DNA from 3 places in the Rhizobium sp. YAF28 genome. Region 2 is predicted to be linked to each of the others. Evidence: predicted binding sites of a transcription regulator. Region 2 holds the regulator's gene; each other region holds the start of a gene.
The links. Region 2 encodes LexA, which represses DNA repair genes until DNA is damaged. Its sites were predicted from a motif close to TGTTCNNNNTGTGTTCNG; they were not measured.
Positions count from the first base shown of each region.

Region 1: the regulator LexA is predicted to act here: its motif matches at 2,494-2,511, upstream of AB4Z13_RS11945 (ATP-dependent helicase).
Region 3: the regulator LexA is predicted to act here: its motif matches at 5,003-5,020, upstream of AB4Z13_RS11170 (DNA recombination protein RmuC).

Region 1 covers NZ_JBFRCX010000004.1:386,321-393,918, reverse strand. The annotation lists gene murA (UDP-N-acetylglucosamine 1-carboxyvinyltransferase) at 1-221, opposite strand, end outside; gene AB4Z13_RS11975 (hypothetical protein) at 338-547, opposite strand; tRNA gene AB4Z13_RS11970 (tRNA-Thr) at 702-776, shown strand; gene AB4Z13_RS11965 (DUF982 domain-containing protein) at 926-1,168, shown strand; gene AB4Z13_RS11960 (hypothetical protein) at 1,404-1,667, opposite strand; gene AB4Z13_RS11955 (BON domain-containing protein) at 1,750-2,013, opposite strand; gene AB4Z13_RS11950 (hypothetical protein) at 2,173-2,451, shown strand; gene AB4Z13_RS11945 (ATP-dependent helicase) at 2,566-4,626, shown strand; gene AB4Z13_RS11940 (enoyl-CoA hydratase/isomerase family protein) at 4,648-5,709, opposite strand; gene AB4Z13_RS11935 (putative bifunctional diguanylate cyclase/phosphodiesterase) at 5,777-7,598, opposite strand, start outside.
Region 2 covers NZ_JBFRCX010000006.1:123,921-131,518, forward strand. The annotation lists partial or broken gene AB4Z13_RS15150 (methyl-accepting chemotaxis protein) at 1-999, shown strand, start outside; gene kdsA (3-deoxy-8-phosphooctulonate synthase) at 1,013-1,861, opposite strand; gene AB4Z13_RS15160 (VOC family protein) at 1,858-2,745, opposite strand; gene lexA (transcriptional repressor LexA) at 2,941-3,666, shown strand; gene AB4Z13_RS15170 (ComEC/Rec2 family competence protein) at 3,647-6,022, opposite strand; gene gltA (citrate synthase) at 6,364-7,598, shown strand, end outside.
Region 3 covers NZ_JBFRCX010000004.1:224,133-231,730, forward strand. The annotation lists gene ptsN (PTS IIA-like nitrogen regulatory protein PtsN) at 1-153, shown strand, start outside; gene AB4Z13_RS11160 (methyl-accepting chemotaxis protein) at 224-2,563, opposite strand; gene AB4Z13_RS11165 (ribokinase) at 2,804-3,703, opposite strand; gene AB4Z13_RS11170 (DNA recombination protein RmuC) at 3,748-4,971, opposite strand; gene AB4Z13_RS11175 (methyl-accepting chemotaxis protein) at 5,165-6,664, shown strand; gene def (peptide deformylase) at 6,761-7,276, shown strand; gene AB4Z13_RS11185 (FitA-like ribbon-helix-helix domain-containing protein) at 7,340-7,598, shown strand, end outside.

The DNA of each region.
Region 1 (7,598 bases), on a different contig from region 2:
TCCTGACGCTCGCGACGGCCGTTGACGGCGACATCGACGCCGTGATTGCCGAGGATGCGCATCAGCAATTCGACATCGGCAAGGTGGGGCACGTTTTCGAGCGTCAGCGTATCGCTCGTCAGCAGCGAGGCGATCATCAGCGGCAGCGCGGCATTCTTGGCGCCGGAAATCGGAATGATGCCGTTAAGCTCATTGCCGCCGACAATTCTGATACGATCCATGTGCACTTACGGGCGAGGCCCGCCTTTCCTCAAAAGTTTTGCCTGTGGGGGCAAGGCAAGAAGTGGGGGTCTTTAGAGCAAATCCCCGCACGCTTCAATTCGTCGCGGACCGAACATTACGATTCGTCCATTTTTGCGGCAGGCATTTTTGCGGCGGGCAGCCCATTCGTCTCGTCCGCCTGGCCGGATCGGCGCGCGCGCACTTGCTGTTTGCGTCTTGAAAGATTTTCTCTCAGCTTTTCGGCAGCCCGTTCGCGGCGCAATGCCGCTTGGGCTTCCATGGCCGCTTTCCGGCTCTGCCGGGCCTTCTCAGTCTCTTCGTTCATCCCCCAGAACTACCCGAATTCGCGCCATTCCAAAAGTGGGCGGGACGTTATTCCCAGATAAGTTGGAATTTGCGGCTTGCACTCCTGCCGAAGCTGTGGCAATAGCCGCCCCGTTCACGCGAATTGAGCGTTTCCGCTTCTCGCGTCTGGTCCTGCTGCCGTAGCTCAGTGGTAGAGCACACCCTTGGTAAGGGTGAGGTCGGTGGTTCAATCCCACTCGGCAGCACCAGTTTTCTCCTTTAGCATTATCCCCCGCGCCAATCGGCGCCATTGCTGCCGGCAAAAATCTCGCTAGAATATTAGCATTCTGAATGCCTTTGCGGAGGAACCCGAAGGCTTCATTCAATGTTTCTATCGAGACATGCTGGAGGAGCGTCGATGGCAACTGAACGATGGAATAGTCCGATCAAGGTAGGTTTCGAAGAGGCGGGAGCACGCACGGTTAACGGACCGTTTGACGCGCTGACCTGCCTGACCGATCTCTGGCCTGCCGTACGCGGACTGAAATATCTCAAGGCACGCAGCGCCTGCCGCGCCGCACTCGATGGAAGAAAGACCGTCGAAGAGGCCCGCGCGGAGTTTATGGCGGCGGCCGAGGAAGCAAAGCTTAAAGTGCATTAAGCTTTCGGCGGCGGTATTGGACAATAAAAGTCCGATCTGCTCCGAAACGAAGCAATGCTTAATTTTCACTTAACCCTGCCCGGAGCTCGCGCAGGGCTTTGTCTCGAAAGACATTGCGCCATTCATCTGTTCATCAATAGAACGACGCCAGCCATCATGATGATGGTTAGAGGCTCGTCACCTTCTGCGGGAGACTGCAGACGAGCCTCGTTCGAAAGAAACTTCGAATATTCTATCAGCAATCCGAAGTATCCTCATCCTCCACCTGAATATATCCTACACCGATGATTGTGCCATCTGCGGCACGGATGAAGGACGGCAGGTAATGCGGTTCGGCGGGCTTGCAGACGGCGGCGCTGGTATATTCGTTCAGCGCTATTTCGTCTTTCGGCAGCGCCGAATAGTTCATATCGGTTTCGAGTGAGGCATGGGCGGAGCCGGCAAAAGCGCCGCATCCCAGAAGCAGAGCTGCGGCCCACAGGCGTATCAGCGTTTGCATTATTGTCTCCCGTATTGAAATCAGCTTTTCAACACGCGGGACAGGGAGTTGGTTCCTTGGAAATTCCTGTGCTGATCGTGATTTATCTCACCAGCAGGCGGCAATGCACGTAACCGCTTCCGACAATGTCCTCGGCGATTGCCAACGCCCGCTCGCTATCACCCCATTGGCTCACGAAACCTTCGAGAATGACGGTGGGGCCGATGGTGGAGACGATGATTTCGGTCGCATCGAGATCGGCTGCGGCATGCAGGGCGCTTTCCACGGACGCGCGCATGGCGGCCGTGTTGTGGCCCTTCATCCAGGCTTCCTCGTGGGGTGGCGAGCCGTGAAACCGCAGCACCATGACCGTTCCTGACATTACCTAATAGGGGTTTAACGCAAGAAGACGACGTTTGTTGCCATACGCAGCCGGCTGGATGCATAGTCGCCGTGATGGTGGTGCTCCGATACTCCTGTCCCCGTCGGCAGAAGCCCCATGCAATTGCGGCCGAGGAAAATGTTGATGAAAGCGCTTGTGCCTGCCCTTCTTGCCACGACCCTTCTGGCCGCACCTCTGCTGGCAGGCTGTTCCGCCGCGGACGCGCCTGCGCTGGAGCCCATTCCCGGCAGCATCACCTATGGCGGGCAGCCGCGCACGAAGCTGACGAAATCGCCGATCGGCAGCGCCGTCCACAACGACTTCTACGATCAGCAGGGCCAGCGCGTCTACGAAACCTATATTCTCCAGGCCGACCGCAGCCTGAAGCTGGTGCGGCGGCAGATCGTGCCGGACTTTCCGTAATAGTGCATGGCAGCCAGCGCCTGCTTGACAGCGGCGCCAATCGAGAACATCCAAGGAACATCTGATTTTATTCGCGAGCGTTGATTCTCCCGCGAAGCCCAACCGGACGGCTGGATGTATCTCGAAAGACTCAATCCCCAGCAGCGCATGGCCGTGGAGCACGGCACACTCACAGACGGCAGCCATGTGGCCGGGCCGCTGCTGGTCATCGCCGGCGCCGGTTCTGGCAAGACCAATACGCTCGCGCATCGCGTTGCGCACCTCGTTCTCAAGGGTGCCGATCCGCGCCGTATCCTGCTGATGACCTTTTCGCGCCGGGCGGCTGCCGAAATGGGCCGGCGCGTCGAGCGTATCTGCGGCGAGGTTCTCGGCAAGAATTCCGGCATCCTGGCGGATGCGCTCGCCTGGAGCGGCACGTTTCACGGTATCGGCGCGCGGCTCTTGCGCGACTATGCCGAACAGATCGGCATCGACCCGGCCTTCTCCATTCATGACCGGGAAGACAGCGCCGACCTGATGAACCTCGTGCGCCACGATCTCGGCTTCTCCAAGACGGAAAGCCGGTTTCCGACGAAGGGCACCTGCCTTGCCATCTATTCGCGTGCCGTAAACTCCGAAACGGAACTGCCGCTGGTGCTGCGCGACGCCTTCCCCTGGTGCGCCACCTGGGAAAAGCAGCTTCGTGAGCTTTTTGCCTGTTATGTCGAGTCGAAACAGAGCCAGAATGTGCTCGATTACGACGATCTGCTGCTCTACTGGGCACAGATGGTGGCAGAACCCATGATCGCCGAGGATATTGGCAGCCGCTTCGACCATGTGCTCGTTGACGAGTATCAGGACACCAACAGGCTTCAGTCTTCGATCCTGCTTGCGTTGAAACCGACCGGCCAGGGCCTGACCGTTGTCGGCGACGATGCGCAGTCGATCTATTCCTTCCGCGCGGCCACAGTGCGCAACATTCTCGATTTTCCGGCTTCCTTCAGCCCGGCTGCCAATATCGTCACGCTCGATCGCAACTACCGTTCGACGCAACCGATCCTTGCCGCCGCCAACGCGGTGATCGACCTTGCTTCCGAGCGTTTCACCAAGAACCTCTGGACGGAGCGGGAATCGCCGGAACGGCCACGGCTGGTGACGGTGCGCGACGAGAACGATCAGGCGCGCTATGTGGCAGACAAGGTTCTCGACAATCGCGAGGAGGGCGTGAAGCTGAAAAGCCAGGCCGTGCTCTTCCGCGCCTCGCATCACAGCGGCCCACTTGAGGTGGAGCTAACCCGCCGCAACATTCCTTTCGTGAAGTTTGGCGGGCTGAAATTCCTCGACAGTGCGCATGTGAAGGACATGCTGGCGGCGCTGCGCTTTGCCCAGAACCCGCGCGACCGTGTGGCTGGCTTCCGGCTGATGCAGATCCTTCCGGGGGTCGGCCCGTCCACCGCGCAGAAGGTGCTGGACCAGATGGCTGACGATGCAAGCCCGATCGCAGCGCTTGCCGTCATGCCCGCACCGCCGCGCTCGGGCGAGGAGTGGACCTCCTTCGTTTCCACCATGCAGGAGCTGAAAACCGGCAAGGCTGGCTGGCCGGCCGAGATCGAGCTGGTACGGCGATGGTATGAGCCGCATCTGGAACGGCTGCATGAGGATGCGAGCGCGCGGCTTGCCGATCTGGTGCAACTCGAGCAGGTCGCCGGTGGTTATGCCTCGCGTGAGCGATTCCTGACGGAGCTCACACTCGATCCGCCCGATGCGACTTCGGATCAGGCAGGCGTGCCGCTGCTCGACGAGGACTATCTCATCCTCTCGACCATCCATTCGGCCAAGGGGCAGGAATGGACCAAGGTCTTCATGCTGAACGTCATCGACGGCTGCATCCCTTCAGATCTCGCAGTCGGCACGACGGCCGAAATCGAGGAGGAGCGGCGATTGCTCTATGTGGCGATGACCCGCGCCAAGGACAGTCTCGATCTCGTCGTGCCGCAGCGCTTCTTCACCTATGGTCAGAATTCGCAGGGCGACCGGCATGTCTATGCGTCGCGCAGCCGCTTCATTCCAGCCACGCTGCTGCAATTCTTCGAGGTCTGCGGCTGGCCACAGGTCAAGACCGATACGGCAGCCGCCCAGCAGGCGCGGCAAGTGCGTATTGATGTCGGCGCGCGTATGCGCGGCATGTGGCGTTGAAGCCTCTCCTGACCAGCGGGGTTAGAGCAAAAGCGGCGGCTTGGCCGGCTCGAAGAAGCGGCCGATCATTTCATCGTTGACCAGGGCGATCGTCGGCGGCGACCATTTCGGATTGCGGTCCTTGTCGATGACGGCTGCACGGACGCCCTCGTAGAAATCCGGACCGTGCAGGATGTGCATGCAGGCGCCGAGCTCGCGGGCAAGACATTCGCCGAGCGTGCGGCTCTGGCGGCCGGCCCTCAGCAGCCGCAAGGCAAGCTTGAGACTGGTCGGTGAACGTGTGAGCATCACGCGGCGGGTCTCGGCAGCGAACTCGCCTTCCGCCGCACCAAGTGCGGATGCGATGTCCTCGACGCGGTTGAAGTGAAAAGCACGATCGATCATCGCGGCATTGGCCTGCAATCTGCCCTCGCCCGGCTGTTCCGAGAGATCGCGTAGCGCTGAGTCCACATCGTCCGACGAACTTCCCGCAGGCATGTTCGTCAGACGCTGGACTGCCTCTTCGAGACGCGAGGCAGGCATATAGAAATCTGCGAGCCCGGTATGGATCGCATCGGCGGCATTGATATCGAGCCCCGTCAGGGCCATCCATGTGCCGCTTTCGCCCGGCGTGCGGGGCAGCAGCCACGTGGCCCCGATATCGGGAAAATAGCCGATGCCGGTTTCCGGCATGGCAAGGCGGGTACGCTCGGTGACGATGCGATGGCGGCCGTGGCTGGAAAGCCCGATGCCGCCGCCCATGGTGATGCCGTCCATCAGCGCCACATAGGGCTTCGGATAGGTGGCAATCCTGTGGTTGAGGCGGAATTCCTCGCGCCAGAAGGTTTCCGCGAGACCATCGCCGGCGCGGCCACTCAGGTGGATGGCGCGGATATCGCCTCCGGCGCAGAAGCCGCGCTCGCCTTCGCCCATTACGACAATACTCGCCACGGTTTGATCGACGGCGAACTCATCAAGCGCGGCGGTAATCGCACGCACCATGGGGATCGTCAGGCTGTTCAACGCCTTTGGGCGATTCAGCCGGACGAGGCCTGCCGTGCCCCGTCGCTCGACAATGACTTCGCTTTGATTGCTGTTGTCCATGGTCCACCTCACTCCTGACCTATGAATAAACCGGGTCGGGTCGGGGTTCCAGTGGCTGGCTGATCAATCAGGCCGAGAGGGACTGCGAAACGGCAACATCACGCCGCAACGCGTAATCGATCGCCAGTTCCAGCGGGAGCGACCTCGAGAAATAATAGCCCTGCGCCAATCTTACGCCGATGCCTTTCAGCGACTCGGCCACATCCTCGCTTTCCACACCCTCGGCCACGGAGGCGATGCCGAGGTTCTGGCAGAGGTTGGCGACGGAGCGGGTGATGTTCATGCAGCGCGCGTCGCGGTCGAAATTCATCACAAAGGCCTTGTCTATCTTCAGCTTGTCGAAGGCCAGGCGGTGGATGTGGCTCAAGCTCGAATAGCCCGTGCCGAAATCGTCAAGCGCGATCGAGATGCCGGCAGCACGCAGCATGCCGATCACCTGATCGGCAGTGTCGAAGTCGGACAGGAGTGCCGTCTCGGTGATCTCGAACTCGATGCGTTTCGGATCGACGCCGGCGCGGCTGATCATCGCGAGCAATGCCATCGATGTCTCATGATCGCAGATGTCGCGGGCCGACAGGTTGAAGGAGACGCGCAGATGCGCCGGCATGATCTTCAGTGCGTCGAGCGCCTGGCCGAAGAGAATGCGTGTCATGCGGCCGATCACCGCCGTGCGTTCGGCGGCCGGAATGAAGGCATCCGGACTGATGCGGCCGAAGCGGGCGCTATCCCAGCGCGCAAGGGCCTCAAAACCGACGACGCGGCCGCTGCGCAGCTCCACGATCGGTTGATATTCGAGCTTCAACTCCTTGGCGAAATTGTCAGCCTGCAGCTCCAGCTCGATCAGATAGCGTTGCGTCAGGATCTTTTCGTGTTCCGGCGAAAAGAATTCCACGCCGCCGATGCGCTTGCTCTTGACCTGGTAGAGAGCGAAGTCCGCTTTCTCGTAGAGATCTTCGGCGGTGTACTCGCCCGCCTCAGGATAGACGATGCCGCAGGAACCGGAAACGCGCACCGAACCATCCGGAATCTCGAAAGGTTCGCGTACGGCCGCACAGAGCGCCACGCCGAGGTCAGAGACGCCCCTGAGCGTCATGTCGGAGGGGAAGATGATGCCGAATTCATCGCCGCCAAGGCGTGAGACGATACCCTGATCGCCCAACAGCGAGACGAAGCGGCGTGCTGTCTCCTTCAGCACGAGATCACCAGCCGCATGGCCGAAGACGTCATTGACCGGCTTGAAGCCATCAAGATCGACGATGCCGATGACAGGCGGTGAAGACGGATCCTTCAGCAGCATCTTTTCGAGCGACAGGAAGAAGCTGCGGCGATTGGCAAGGCCGGTCAACTGGTCCTGGAGCGCGTTACGGCTGTTGACGAGGTTCAGTTCCTCGGCTTCGGCCTGTTTCTGCTTGAGCTCTTCGGCAAGCCGCACTAGGTGCGCGAAATTCTGGAAGTAGCTGTTGATGACACGCAGGAAGGGCAGCACCAGGAACAAGCCGCTGACTGCCGTGGCCACAAAGACCGGGTTGCCGGAAAAGAGGAAGGTCACGATCATGGCTGTGAAAGTGATGACCGTGGTGATTGCCGCGGCGAGCGGCAGATGCATCAGGCAAAAGACGCAGGAAATGCCGGTTACGACCAGGAAATAGGCGATCTGGCCCTGCTGCGAGGCATCGCCATATTGATAGAGCGCGATAGCCCAGCCGCCGAAGCCGATCGTGAGGATCACCGCGCCGACCAGCGTCACCTTCATCAGCCGCAGTGCACGTTCCGGCGTGACGTTTTCCTTGCCTGATATCTCCCACCAGCAGAGGCGGAAGACGCAGACGATGCTGAGACCGACGGGGATGTAGAGCGAAAGCCAAAGAGGCGCCGACTTGATGTGGGTG
Region 2 (7,598 bases):
GAACGGCAGGCACAGATGCGCCGCGATGCAGAACTCGACGCATCGAAGAGCGTGGAGAATGCCACGCGCCAGCGCGTCATCGAAAGCCTGAGCGCCGGCCTGGAGCGTCTTTCACGCGGCGACCTGACCGTGCGTCTCGACGAGCAGTTCGCCAACACTTATGAGAAGCTTCGCGAGACCTTCAATACCAGCATCATCATTCTTTCCGATGCCATGAAGGACATCTATGCCGCCACGAATACGGTCGGCGACAGTTCGCGCGAAATCGCACTCAGCACCACTGATCTGGCACAGCGTACCGAGAGTCAGGCTGCCTCACTCGAACAGGCGGCTTCGGCGCTGGATCAGATCACGGTTACGGTGAAAAACTCCTCGGAGCGGGCCCAGGAAGCCAATGCGATGATGTTGGCCACGAAGGAGAGTGCCGCGCATTCCGCCGAGATCGTTCGCGAAGCGGTTACCGCCATGGAGAAGATCGAGGAATCAGCGGTCAGGATCGGCGATATTATCAACGCCATCGATGAGATCGCCTTTCAGACCAATCTTTTGGCGCTCAACGCGGGCGTCGAGGCAGCACGCGCCGGAGACGCAGGGAAAGGCTTTGCCGTCGTAGCTCAGGAAGTCCGCGAGCTTGCCGGCCGCTCCGCCAATCTCGCCAAGGAGATCAAGCTTCTCGTCGAGACGTCGTCGCGGCAGGTCTCCGCGGGCGTGGCACTTGTCAACCGCACCGGCGAGGCACTCGGCGATATCGACCGCCAGGTGCTGCAGGTGACGGCGCTGACCGAAGCGATCGTGCGCTCGTCTTCAGAACAGTCGGTCGCGCTCGTCGAGGTCAACGCTGCCGTCAACCGTATGGATCAGGTGACACAGCAGAATGCGGCGATGGCCGAGGAGACAAACGCCGCCTGCCAGGAGCTCGGCAACGAGGCGTCCCATCTCGGGCGCATGCTCTCCCGCTTCGCACTGGAGGAAAGGCGCCCGTCCCGCGCGGCAGCCTGATGCTGCCTGCCGTTCAGGCGGCCTTGGCGATCGCGTCGAAGGCGAGAAGCTTCTCGAGAAGCCGCGGCATGTCCTTGAGATAGACCATGTTCGGCCCGTCGCAGGGCGCGTTATCCGGATCCTGATGGGTTTCGATAAAGATGCCGGCAACGCCGACGGCAACGGCTGCACGCGCCAGCGTTTCCACGAACTGCCGCTCTCCGCCGGAGGTTTCCCCCTGCCCGCCAGGCTGCTGGACTGAATGCGTGGCGTCGAAAATAACGGGGGCGCCGGTTGCTGCCATGATCGGCAGGGAACGCATGTCGGAGACCAGCGTATTGTAACCAAAGGAAGCGCCGCGCTCGCACAGCAAGATGTTCGGATTGCCGCTCTGGTTCAGCTTGCCGAGCACGTTCTTCATATCCCAAGGCGCCAGGAACTGGCCCTTCTTGACGTTGATAACGCGGCCGGTCTTTGCCGCAGCCACCAGGAGATCCGTCTGACGAGACAGGAAGGCCGGTATCTGCAGGATGTCGACGACCTTGCCCACTTCGGCGCATTGTTCTTCAGTGTGGATGTCGGTCAGAACCGGAATGCCGAGTTCCTTCTTGAGATCGGCAAAAACCTCCAGGCCCTTTTCAAGGCCGACGCCGCGTTTGCTCGACAAGGAAGAGCGGTTCGCCTTGTCGAAAGACGTCTTATAGACGAGCCCGATACCGAGCTTGGCGCACAGTTCCTTCAACGTGCCGGCAACCATGAACGCATGGTCGCGGCTTTCCATTTCGCAAGCGCCGGCAATCAGCGACAGGCGCCCGGCATTGGAGAAAGTGACCTTGCCGGCGCCTTCGCCGACCGTCACCACGGAGTTGGTAGTAGAGCTCATGATGTTTCCTCGAAAGCGAAGAGCACGCCCTGGCCGGGCGCGGGCTTCACCAGAATACGGTTGCCCTTGCGTGTGTAGGTCACCCCGTTAGCAGCCAAATGCGCTTCTGTCACGGCCAGATCGCCAACCGCAAAGAGGATTGCCCGGCCGCCCAGGCCGCGATCGATATCCGGCGTCGCCAGATCGAAATAGGCCTCCAGCCCCTGCGGGGTCATCAGGCTGATCTTTGCGTTTCCGGTAAGCACCTCCAGCCCGAAACTCGTATCGCCAGCAGAAGCGGCTTTTGCCGCCGAGCGAACGAAGTCGCCGAAGGCTGTCGGCTCGGGGGCTGCGAGAGCGATCTCGGCAATGCCTGTCACGCCATTGGCGTGGGTCTCCAGCACGTTGCGGTCGGCAGGAAGCGGGTTGATGCGCTCGACAGCGAAGAGAAAGAAATCCGGTGCCCGGAGGTCGGCAGCGAAGGCGAGCCGGAAGCCGGCAATGCTCTCAGTGCCATCCGGCATTTTCACAGGGCGTTCGAACTGCAGCACAGAACCGGCACTGATGCTGCCCTCCACGAATCGAGCATGTTCGTGCTTTGCATCCGCGGTGGCGAAGGCGATGGCGGACAGTCCCTCGCTGCCGCAGCGGAAGCGGAAAGCCTGATCGCGAGCCGTGAAGACATTGCCCTCACGTGCCGTCACCTCGCTCTCCTCGACGCTCGCGACACCGAGCGGCTCGATATAGGTTTTGTCGGCAAAGAAAACACAGGCATTCTCCGTGCCGAAGGGATGGCGGGCATCGGGCGCGACGGTAAAGCCCAGCTTGCCCAGCCTTTCGCGGGCAAGGTCGATATCGGTAACCGGCAAAACGAGATGATCGATCGGAAGCGTGTCTTGGCTCATCGGTTCTTCTCCCAGCAGTGACAAGGAGATGTGCTTCAGCAGGTCTCGTGAAACAAGGCCAGACAGGCCTAAGGGCGATAAAAATCAAATTCTCGACAGATTGAACAGAAGTTTTACGAAAATTTAGCTACTTGCGGAACACATATGGAACATATAGTGTCCGTTCTGGATTTGTTTCAAGACTGGGGAGACGCCATGCTCACGCGCAAACAACAGGAACTCCTTCTTTTCATTCATGAAAGGATGAAGGAGTCAGGCGTTCCACCGTCTTTCGACGAGATGAAGGACGCACTGGATCTGGCCTCGAAATCCGGTATTCACCGGCTGATCACGGCGCTCGAAGAACGCGGCTTCATTCGCCGGCTTCCGAACCGGGCGCGCGCGCTCGAAGTCATCAAACTGCCGGAAGCCTACAGCCCGAGCCTGCAGCCTCGGCGCGGCTTTTCACCGAGCGTCATCGAGGGCAGCCTCGGCAAGCCCCAGCCCGTGGCGCCTCCTGCCTCGGCGAAGCCAGCACCCGCTGCCGATAACGGCAATGCGGTCTCCGTTCCCGTCATGGGCCGCATCGCCGCCGGTGTTCCGATCTCGGCAATCCAGAACAATACGCATGACATCACCGTTCCCGCCGATATGCTTGGCTCCGGTGAACATTATGCGCTGGAAGTTCGCGGCGACTCGATGATCGAAGCCGGCATCTTCGATGGCGACACGGTCATCATCCGCAATGGCAGCACAGCCAATCCGGGTGATATCGTCGTCGCGCTCGTCGATGACGAGGAAGCAACGCTCAAGCGTTTCCGCCGCAAGGGCGCATCGATTGCGCTCGAGGCAGCAAACCCTGCTTACGAGACCCGCATCTTTCCGCCGGATCGCGTCAAGGTCCAGGGCAAGCTCGTCGGCCTCATTCGCCGCTATCACTGACCGGTGACAGATTGGCGTCTGCGAATGTGTTACTGCGCCAATCATAGGCGCGGTGGCGCATCCAGGGTCGCCCCAATGTGTCGAATGCGGTTGCGACCTCAATTCCCTTATCGGTGAATCGAAGTTCGACAGAACCTGTCTTGCGCAGCGTCTCGCCGGTAAAGAGCAGCGCGCCGGAACGACAGCGGTCGAAGCGCAATCGGACAGGGGTCACCACAATATCAGCCGTATCGCAGGCTGGTCCGAGATAGGCAGCATTGTCGATGACGGTCAGTTTCTTTCCATTGACGAGCAAAGTGGTGCACCAGGCGCCCTTCAGGCAGGAGAAGCGTGACGGCGGGCTAATGGCGACTGCCTGTCTCATTGCCTCTCTGGCTTCATTCTGTTGGTCGGGTGACAGTTGCAGTCTTTGACCATCAGGCGCAGTGGGCGCCTTGGCAGCTTGAAGCATAACTGGCTTCTGATGCTCTTCGACGGCAAGGGCCCTCTGCCATTGTTCGAAGATGAAGGCGGGCGGCTTTTCACGGTTCGAAGCCATCGCCTCTCCATCGACTATAGCGACCAGGCTGCCATCTTCGGAGATAGCGATATCGGGCATCGCCTCCGATGGAAGAAGGACAACAGCGAGCGTCGAGACCGCGACAATTGCCGTTCCCATGTGCCGCAGCCGGGTTCTGAGCAGGGTCAGCAGCAGAAATCCGAAAACGGCGGTCGGGAAATACCAGCCGGGCAAGCGGCCTACATCTATGTTGCCGCCCCACCCCGCTACTGCCTTTGCGATGGTGATCACCAGATCAAGCCCGAAGCCTGCCACCGGCCATAGCCAGCCGTCCAGACCAAACGGCATCAGCAGCATTGCCAGCATCCCGGCCGGCATGACGATGAAGGTGATGACCGGCATGGCCGCGAGATTTGCCGGCAGGCCATAGGCAGTCAGCCGGTGGAAATGCTCGATCGAAAACAGCGCCGTCGAGAAACCACCGATCAGCGACGTCAGGAAAACGCCACCGAAGAAGCCACCAACCATGAAGAAGGGCTTCATGATCGGCAGCTTGGCAAAGGCATTCTCCCGCATCGGCCGCCCCTTCCAGAGGTCGTAGCCGGCGACCAGTGCAAGCGTTGCGGCAAAGGACATCTGGAAACTCGGCCCTAGCCCCTCCGATGGCGAGACCGCGAGGATCACGAGAGTGGATAGCGCCACGTTTCTGAGACTGATCGACGGCCGGTCGAAGAAGACCGCAACCAGCATAATCGCCATCATGATGAAGGCGCGTTCGGCGGAGACGGCAAAACCCGAGATCAGATAGTAGGCCGTCACCGCAGCAAGCGCACCGGCCGCCGCGATCTTCTTGGTTGGCCACGCCTGGGCAATGCCGGGAAAAAGACTGAGAATGACGCGCAGCCCGACAAAGAAGATGCCAGCGGAAAGCGCCATGTTGAGGCCGGAGATCGCGATGATATGCGCAAGGCCGGACTGCCGCAGCGCCTCCGTCGTTTCATCCGAGATCGCCCGTCTCTCGTCCGTGACGAGGGAGGCGGCAAAAGCCCCGGTGTCGCCGGGTAGTGTGGAGCGAATCCGATCGCCGATGCCGCTTCTCAGGCGGTAGAGCGACTCCAGAATTGCCTCACCGACCGAGTTCGATCGCTCCGGCTGTTCCGCAACCCTCTTGGGTACTCCATAGAAGAAGCCGTTGGCACCGATGCCGTCAAAATAGGCGCTGAAGGCAAAATCATTGAGGTGGGAGAGCGCCGGCCCCGCCGGAGGCGTGAGACGTGCCCTGCCCTCGATGACGTCGCCGAGTTCGAACGGCTGGGCGGCTCCGCGGACCAGCACGGAGATGCGTTCGGGCGGACGCTTGATCTCAGGAGCATCCGTACCGGTGACGTCAAGAATATAACGCCAGCGCCCTTGGCCATCGCCTTCTCGGCGTTCGATCCGGCCGGTCACCGTTGTCGTTACGGCTGAATCGAGGATCAGGGTCTTTGCCCGCCATGTTTCGATCTGCGCGGAGAGCATTCCACCGGCAAAAAGAAGTAGAGCAAGCAGCGTCGCCTGCAGTTTCGTCCGGGCATAACCGCAGAGCGCAACGGCAATAAGGAGAACAAGCAGGCAGAGACCGAGCGACACGGCCGGAAAGTCCGAGGCCGCCAGAAACCAGGTCGCGGCACCTGCACCAAGGAAGACCGGAGAGAAGAGGATGAGGCGACCGTGGCCGGCCTCTTCGGTGGCCATACGCATCGACGACCCGACGTATCGTTTCGCAACAGTCACCAATCGCCATCGAAATGGGATCGCAACCTGGGTCCGAGCCGATTGCGTCACAATGGCGCGCGGGGCAATGCCAGCAAAATCCATCTTTTCATCAATGGATTGCTCTTGTCGTTCTCTTGTCTCTATCCCCGCCATGATCGCCTGGACCCGCCCCCGGATACCGGCAGAATGCAACCTGAAATCAAAACGAGCAAACAATAATCGATTGAAATAAGAGGAAAATTCGCGGGAGCAAAAAATCCAGTCAAATCATGGTGTTCTGATATGCATTTAGCTCATCGCTGCACTGCCTAAAAGATGATGCCGCGATGCACAAAATGGCATCACGGTAACTTGGCATTAGCTTCGCGATCATATAGCTATCGCTTAGGACGCTTAACCCTTATGGCGCTTTTGCGGCGCCACCGCCACCCCGGAGGATCAGCATGACGGATCAAAGCGCTACAATCAAAATCGGTGACAAATCAGTCGATCTCGCCGTGCGAAAAGGCACGGTTGGACCCGACGTCATCGACATCGGTGCCCTCTACAAGAACACGGCTTCCTTCACCTACGATCCCGGGTTTACGTCGACTGCATCCTGTGAATCGAAGATCACCTATATCGACGGCGACGAAGGCGTTCTGCTGCATCGCGGCTACCCGATCGAGCAGCTTGCCGAGCATGGCGACTTCCTGGAAGCCTGCTACCTGCTGCTCTACGGCGAATTGCCGACCGCCGCCCAGAAGAAGGACTTCGACTATCGCGTCACGCACCACACCATGGTGCATGAACAGATGAGCCGCTTCTTCACCGGCTTCCGTCGCGACGCCCATCCGATGGCCGTCATGTGCGGCTGCGTCGGCGCGCTTTCGGCCTTCTATCACGACTCCACCGATATCACCGATCCGCACCAGCGCATGGTCGCCAGCCTGCGCATGATCGCCAAGATGCCGACGCTCGCAGCGATGGCCTATAAGTACCATATCGGCCAGCCCTTCGTTTACCCGAAGAATGATCTGGATTACGCGTCCAACTTCCTGCGCATGTGCTTTGCCGTTCCCTGCGAGGAATATGTCGTCAATCCGGTGCTCGCACGCGCCATGGACCGTATCTTCATCCTCCATGCCGATCACGAGCAGAATGCCTCGACCTCGACGGTCCGTCTCGCAGGCTCCTCGGGTGCGAACCCGTTCGCCTGCATCGCCGCCGGCATCGCCTGCCTCTGGGGGCCCGCTCACGGCGGCGCCAACGAAGCAGCCCTCAACATGCTGACGGAAATCGGCACTGTCGATCGCATTCCGGAATATATCGCCCGCGCCAAAGACAAGAACGATCCGTTCCGCCTGATGGGCTTTGGTCACCGCGTCTACAAGAACTACGATCCGCGCGCCAAGATCATGCAGAAGACCACGCATGAAGTTCTCGGCGAACTCGGCATCAAGGACGATCCGCTTCTCGAAGTCGCGATGGAGCTGGAGCGCATCGCTCTGACCGACTCATACTTCATAGAGAAGAAGCTCTACCCGAACATCGACTTCTACTCCGGCATCACGCTGAAGGCCCTGGGCTTCCCCACGACCATGTTCACCGTGCTCTTCGCTCTGGCTCGTACCGTCGGCTGGATCGCACAGTGGAACGAAATGATCGAGGATCCGGAACAGCGCATCGGCCGTCCGCG
Region 3 (7,598 bases), on a different contig from region 2:
CCGGAAGGCGCCGGTGCCGATCACCTCAAGGCGCTTTCGCGCATCGCCCGTGTCCTGCGCGACCACGATCTGGTCGCCAAGCTGCGCGCGACCGATTCCGCTTCGGCGATTTATGCCTTCCTCAATGAAGAGCAGACGTCGAACGCTGCCTGACGATCTACCCGGAATGCAAAAAAAGGCGCCTGATCGCTCAGGCGCCTTTTTCTTGTCATGCGATCAGCGATCAGAACTCTTCCCAATTGTCCTGGGCAACAGCGGCTGAGCCGCGAGACTGTGCAACGGCCCGGCGCGGTGCCGGAGCAGCCGCGCGTGGCGCCGGCGCAGCCGGTGCGCGCATCTGCTGTGCGGTGGAGCGCAGTGCTGTCGCGGCATTTCGCTGGCCGGAGACGCGGAAGCGGGTGACCAGTGTCTTCAGCGTCTGAGCCTCGTCGTTCAGCGTCACGCTGGCAGCAGTGGTTTCTTCCACCATCGCGGCGTTCTGCTGCGTGACCTGGTCCATCTGGTTCACGGCCTGGTTGATCTCCTTCAGGCCGATGGCCTGTTCGCTGGCCGAGGCCGAGATCTGACGGATAAGGCCGTTGATGCCCATCACCTGCTCGGCAATCTTGTGCAGCGTCTCGCCGGCACGGCCGACGAGATCGACGCCTTCCTTGACCTGGACGGCCGAGGTGTTGATGAGTGTCTTGATCTCCTTGGCGGCATTCGCCGAACGCTGAGCGAGTTCCCGGACTTCCTGTGCGACGACTGCAAAGCCCTTGCCTGCTTCACCGGCGCGGGCCGCTTCGACACCGGCGTTCAGAGCCAGAAGATTCGTCTGGAAGGCGATCTCGTCGATAACACCGATGATGCGCGAAACTTCCGTCGAGGACTGTTCGATACCGTGCATGGAGGCAATCGCCTTCTGCACCACTTCACCTGATTTCTCGGCGTCTTCGCAAGCGAGATTGACGTTGTCAGCTGCGGTGCGGGCGTTCTCGGCGCTGGAATTGACCTGGGCGGTCAGCTCGTTGAGCGCCGCTGCCGTCTCTTCCAGACTTGCCGCCTGCTGCTCGGTGCGCTTGGCAAGGTCGGAGGCGCTGTTGCTGATTTCGCCCGTACCCGAACCGATATTGATGACGCTGAGGCTCATCGTGTTGATGGTTTCCTCGAGGCTTGCCAGAGCGGCATTGAAGTCCTGCTTCAACTTGCCGTATTCGCCGGGGAATTCCTCTGTAATGCGGTGGCCGAGATTGCCCTGTGACAATTCGGAAAGGCCTGCACCGACGATCGAGACGATGTGACGCTGCAGGTTGACCGATTGTTGGCGTTCCGATTCCGAGCGACCGCGTTCGGTTTCGGCGGCAAGGCGCTGGTTGTCGGCCTCGGCTTCGAGACGCCGCGTATCGGCAAGCGCGAAGCGGAAGCCTTCGAGAGCCTTGGCGACCGAGCCGATTTCATCGGCACGGTTCTGGCCGGCAACCGTTTCGTCGTATTTTCCGTCGCTCAGCGCCTTGACGCTGGAAACGAGGCCAGCGAGCGGACGCTGAACAAGCGCGCGGACGGCGAAGTAGAGGGCGAGCAGCACGGCGCCGAGGACGATGATGCCGTTGATGACCATCATGAAGGTCTGGTCCTGAACCGGAGCATTGATCGCCGTGTGCGGGACGTCGACCAGCACGACCCAGTTGGCGTTCAGGCCGGGAACTGCGAAGGGATAGACGACGCGGTCGAAGGGATCGAGGCCGTCGAAGCTGAGGTTCCTGACGAGGCCGACCTTCATGGACGAAAGCGCAGCCTTTACGTCAGCCGAGCCAGGATTGTCGCCATAAGGCTTCGACATTAGGTCGGGGGTCGGAGCGACGATCCAGTTGCCGTTCTGGGCGATCAGCGTTACACGGCCGGAGCCGAAGGGGCGCAGCGCCTGCACCTTGTCGGTGAGCGACTTCAGCGAGATATCGACGCCTTCCACACCGATCATCTTGCCACCGGACATGACCGGATAGGCAATCGAAGTCAGCAGGGTCGGAACGTCGGTGCCTTCTGCGAGGTAGGGCGCCGTGATCGCACCCTTGCCGCTGTCGGCGGCGAGCTTCCACCACTCTGCGGTATAGTCATTGTCGAAGGTCGAGAACTGGATGTCACCGGTCCTGTTCTTCGACCAGTAAGGCGTGAAGGCGCCGACCTTGTTGGTGCCTTCATCATTGTTGTTGGCGATTTCCGTGGTCTTGCCGTCGAAGGCGCCAAGCTGCTCGCAGAACCAGCTGCCGAAGGCGAAAGCGTTCTGTTCGAGATTGGCCTTCAGAATGCTGATGATGCCCTTGCGATCGAGGATCTTGCCTTCATGTCCGCGTCCGACGACGCCGGACATGGTGCGGGCAGCACTCGCAAGCTCGCCGACATTGGCTGCAATCTCGTTGGCGATCGACTTGGCTTCCGAATTGGCCTGATCCAGCGTCAGGGTCTGGACGCGGTTACGGGTCTGGTCGATGAGGAAGAGGTTCGAAACGACAAGCACCAGTGCAATGGCGGCACCGGTAATGACGATGAGCTTCGCCGCAAGCGATTTCATTCTGAAAATGAACATAGATTCCTCGGGGCAAGGACGCGCCGAAGGGCCATTCTCCGGCGCAGCGGGTAAGGCACGCTCTATCATGGAGCAGCCGTGGGGTTGACCGCCTCGAAGATGAACGAGGTGGCGATCGCCCGAAGGATCGCCAGAAACCTCTTAAATTTGAATGAAATTCGCTATGTTTCGGCAGCAAATCCGGAAAGCCACCCCAAAACTAGGGGTGGCTTTTTATCGATTGTTCGCGGCTGGACTGGACTATATTCTGTCTGCGACTTCGGCTGCGAGCGGAATGGAGGGTTGTGCCCCCGGCTTCAGGCAGGCGAGTGAGCCGGCGACCGCTGCACGGCGCAGCGCCGAGTTGAAATCCAGCCCCTCATCGAGGCTTGCTGCGAAGTAACCGCAGAACGTATCGCCGGCGCCGACAGTATCGACGGGTTCGATGACGAGGCCCTGCGCCCGGGAAATCTGGCCATCCCGGATCGCGATGACGCCATCGCCGCCGAGCGTGACGATCAGCGTCTGGCCGGTCTCGGCATGCAGGCGCTCCAACGCCGCCTCGCGGTCACCGGCACTCATGTTTTCCTGTCCCGCCAGCCGCTCGAACTCGGTTTCATTGGCAATGACGATATCGGCCAGCCGGCCGAGGCGCGGCGCATCCGGAATAAGCGGCGCGAGATTGAGAATGCTGGTGATGCCCTTGGCGCGAGAGGCAGCAAGCGCGCGCTCGACCGCCTCGACGGGAACTTCGAGCTGCAGCATGAGTATATCGCCCTCGTTCATGGCGTTGACGGCGGCCTCTGCATTGTCGCCGCTCATCTTGCCGTTCGCGCCGGGAATGACCGCGATCATGTTCTCGCCGTCGCCGCCGACGAGAATGAGAGCTGTGCCCGTCGGCCCCTCGACATGGCTGACGCCGGAAAGGTCGGTGCCTGCGCCGTCGAGCAGTTCAAGGGCGCCCTGGGCAAAGGCATCCTTGCCGACAGCGCCCGCCATATGGACATAGCGGCCTGCTCGCCGGGCGGCGAGCGCCTGATTGGCGCCTTTGCCACCGGCAGCCGTTGCGAAGCTGTTGCCGGCAACTGTTTCGCCGGGCTTCGGCAGGCGCTCGGTGGTGGCGATAAGGTCCATATTGATGGAGCCGAAAACTGTGATCATGGCATGTCCGTCCCTTGCTTCGGGCCGCGACACTGCCGAAGCGATCACTCCTCGTCAACCACCCTGAGCTTGAGCAAACCAGTTCGGCTTTCGACGGATTTCGCCGCCGGCTCGTTCTCGCGGGTTGGCTTGCCGTCGCCGCCTGCTTCGAATTCCAGCGCCTCGATCTTCGCGCCGCGCTTGGTGAGCTTGTCCGCTGAGGTAATGATCTGGTCCACGTCGCGCTGCGTCTGGGAAAAATGTCCCTGCAGCTTGCGTACGCGCTCGTCGAGCCGGCCGAGATCGTCCATGAGGAGGGCGACTTCTCCCTGGATGACATGCGCCTGCGCCCGCATGCGCTGGTCTTTGAGCACGGCCTGAATGACCTGGATTGACAGCATCAAGAGCGAAGGCGAGACGATAACGATGCGTGCGCGGTGCGCCTTCTGCACGATCCCTTCGAAATTTTCGTGAATTTCAGCGAAGATCGATTCTGAGGGAACGAAAAGGAAAGCCGTCTCCTGCGTCTCGCCCTGGATCAGATATTTCTCGGAAATATCCTTGATGTGAACTTCCATGTCACGGCGAAACTGCTGACCAGCAAGCTTACCGGCGTCCGCGCCGCCTGCATCGCGGATCGCGTTCCATGCCTCGAGCGGAAATTTGGCATCGATGACGAGCGGCGGTGCCCCATTCGGCATCCTGATCGTGCAGTCCGGGCGCGAGCCGTTGGAAAGCGTCTGCTGGAAGGCATAGGCGCCCATCGGCAGGCCATCGGCGACGATCGTTTCCATGCGCGACTGGCCGAAAGCCCCACGCGTCTGCTTGTTGGAAAGAATGGCCTGCAGCCCGACGACATCCTTGGCGAGCGTCTGGATATTGTTCTGGGCGACATCGATCACCGCCAGGCGCTCCTGCAGTTTCTGCAGGTTGTCGTGCGTTGATTTCGTCTGCTCGGTCAGCGTCGAGCTCATGCGCTGTGACATGCCGTCGAGCCGCTGGTTGATCGCGTGATTGAGCTCGGCCTGCCGTGCACCGAAGACTTCCGTCATGGTCGAGATGCGTCCCTGCATCTCCGCCTGTATTTTCAGAAGCTCAGCCATGCGCGCCTCGCTTTCCGCGGCGCGAAGATTGGCTTCTTCGGCTTGCTCGCGACGGATGCCGGCATTGCGCAAGGCAAACACGATTGTCACCAGAATGAGAACGGCGAGTGCGCCGCTGGCAAGTGCAAGCACGCCGGGGCTCAGTATCGGCAGGGAAATAGTGAGTGAGTCGGATGTCATGGTCATGCTGCACCATAACAAAATAAGCGGCGATATCCAGATCAAAACGTGAACAATCCACACCGTATCACCAATACGAACGACGCTAATTTGCTGTAACGGAAGAAAAATCAGCCGCGCACTTAACGATTGCTAAACCATATTCGCCAAATCTGGCGCTGCAATTTCCCTCCGCATTCGCGCCAGATAGAGATCCCCCATGACTTCCCACCAGACCGACAATGCCCTCAGGCAGCGCCTTGACTTCATTGAGCTTGACGATGAGGCGCGCAAGAACCTGCGGGAGCTACGGCCGGCGATCTCGGAGCTTCTCGGCGGCGCACTCGACAAGTTCTACAGCAAGCTCGCAAAGACCCCGGCGGTCGCAGGCTTCTTCTCCAACAAGGCCCATATGGGCCACGCCAAGAAGCGCCAGCAGGAACATTGGGGCAATCTTTCGGGCGGCAATTTCGACGAAAGCTATGTGAATGGTGTGACTGCCGTCGGCCGCACCCATGCCCGCATCGGCCTGGAGCCGCGCTGGTATATCGGCGGCTATGCGCTTGTCATGTCTGAGCTCGTCCGGGGCCTGATGGAAAAGCAGTGGCCATCGCTCTTTGCCCGTCAGCAGGGAAAGGCGCTTGCCGAAAAGCTGACCGCCGTCATCAAGGCGGCGATGCTCGACATGGATTATTCCATCTCCGTCTATCTGGAAGCGCTCGAGGAAAAGCGCCACGCGCTGGAAGAAGAACGCGCCCGCTCAGAAGCCGATCAGGCGTTGGCACTGGAACATCTGCGCCGCGGCCTCGAAGCACTGTCGCGTGGCGATCTCGAAGCGACCCTTCCTGCCGATCTGCCCGGGAATTTTCGCCAAATGGCTGAAGACTATAACAGGGCCGTCAACGCTCTTCGCGAATCTTTCACATCTGTCCGCACCACGTCCGGCCACATTCTCGAAGGTGCCGATGTGATGTCCAAGGCAACGGACGATCTCGCCTTGCGCACCGCGCAGCAGGCAGCCGGCGTCGAAGAGAGCTCGGCTGCGCTGCAACAGCTCTCCGTCAGCGTCAGCCAGACCGCCGCCAACGCCGAAAAGGCGTCCGGCGCCGTGCGCGAAACGCAGGAGAAAGCCAAGAATTCCGGCGAACTCGTCACCAGCGCCGTTTCGGCCATGGCGGGCATCGAGAAGTCCTCCACCGAAATCGCCAAGATCATCGGCGTCATCGATGAGATTGCTTTCCAGACCAACCTGCTGGCACTGAATGCCGGCGTCGAAGCTGCGCGTGCCGGTGATGCCGGCAAGGGCTTTGCGGTCGTCGCACAGGAAGTCCGTCAGCTTGCCCAGCGCACGGCCGATGCCGCCAAAGCGATCAAGAATCTGATCTCCGAAAGCTCGACGCAGGTGAACGAGGGCGTCAACATCGTCAGCAGCACTGGTGAGGCGCTGAGCGACATGATCAGCCGTATCGACATCATCAACAGCTTCGTCGCCGATATTGCGGCTGCCGCCCGCGATCAGGCGACTGGCGTCAACGAGGTGAGCGTGGCGATCCGCAACATGGACACCATCACTCAGCAGAATTCCGGCATGGTCGAGCGTACGTCTGCCGAAACCCGCAGGCTGAAGGATGGGGTCGAGAACCTCATCGAACTGCTGCAGCGTTTCCGCGCTCGTACTGAAGGTCGGCAGGTTGCCGGTACCGCCCGCCGCGCAGCCTGAATAATCCAGGCAAAATCCGGGCAGGCGCTGCAAAAAACCGCAATCCCTGCCCGGCGGATAATTCCCTAGTTTGAAAAGATGGGTTATGGGAACGCCATGACCATCAAGCCACTCATCATTCTTCCCGATCCCGTTCTCCGTCAGGTTTCCAAGCCGATCGAGCGGGTCGACGCCGATCTCCAGCGCCTTACGGACGATATGCTGGAAACAATGTATGACGCGCCGGGCATCGGCCTTGCCGCAATCCAGGTCGGCGTTCCACGCCGCATGCTCGTCATCGATCTTTCGAAGGAAGGCGAGGAAAAACAGCCGCTCGTCTTCATCAATCCGGAGATCGTCAGCTCCTCGGATGACCGTTCCGTCTATGAGGAAGGCTGCCTTTCCATTCCCGACTATTATGCGGAAGTGGAGCGGCCAGCGCAGGTCACCGTCAAATATCTCGACCGTGAAGGCAAAGAACAGAGTGTGGTGGCCGACGGTCTGCTCGCTACCTGTCTCCAGCATGAGATCGATCATCTGAACGGCGTGCTCTTCATCGATCACATCTCGCGGCTGAAGCGCGAAATGGTCATCAAGAAGTTCACCAAGGCTTCCAAGTCCAAGGCGCTCTGAGTTGCAGCATTGAAAATGTTGCGGCCGCGCCTTATGATATCGATGATATCATAGGAGCTGTTAATGGGTGATCTTCTGATCCGAAACTTGGATGATGCCCTGAAGCACGAGCTTCAAAATCGCGCGCGGGAGAACGGACGCAGCCTTTCGGAGGAAGCGATCATCCATCTGCGTCGCTCACTCAGCACCTTGCGCGAAGATCGGCAGCCGGCAGGAGAATGGCTGCGTGGTCTTCTCGGGGCTGAACGCTGGACCGATGACGAGCTATCAGCGATAGAAACTGCACGGCATGAAGCGGACCGTGCTCCACCGAAATTCCACG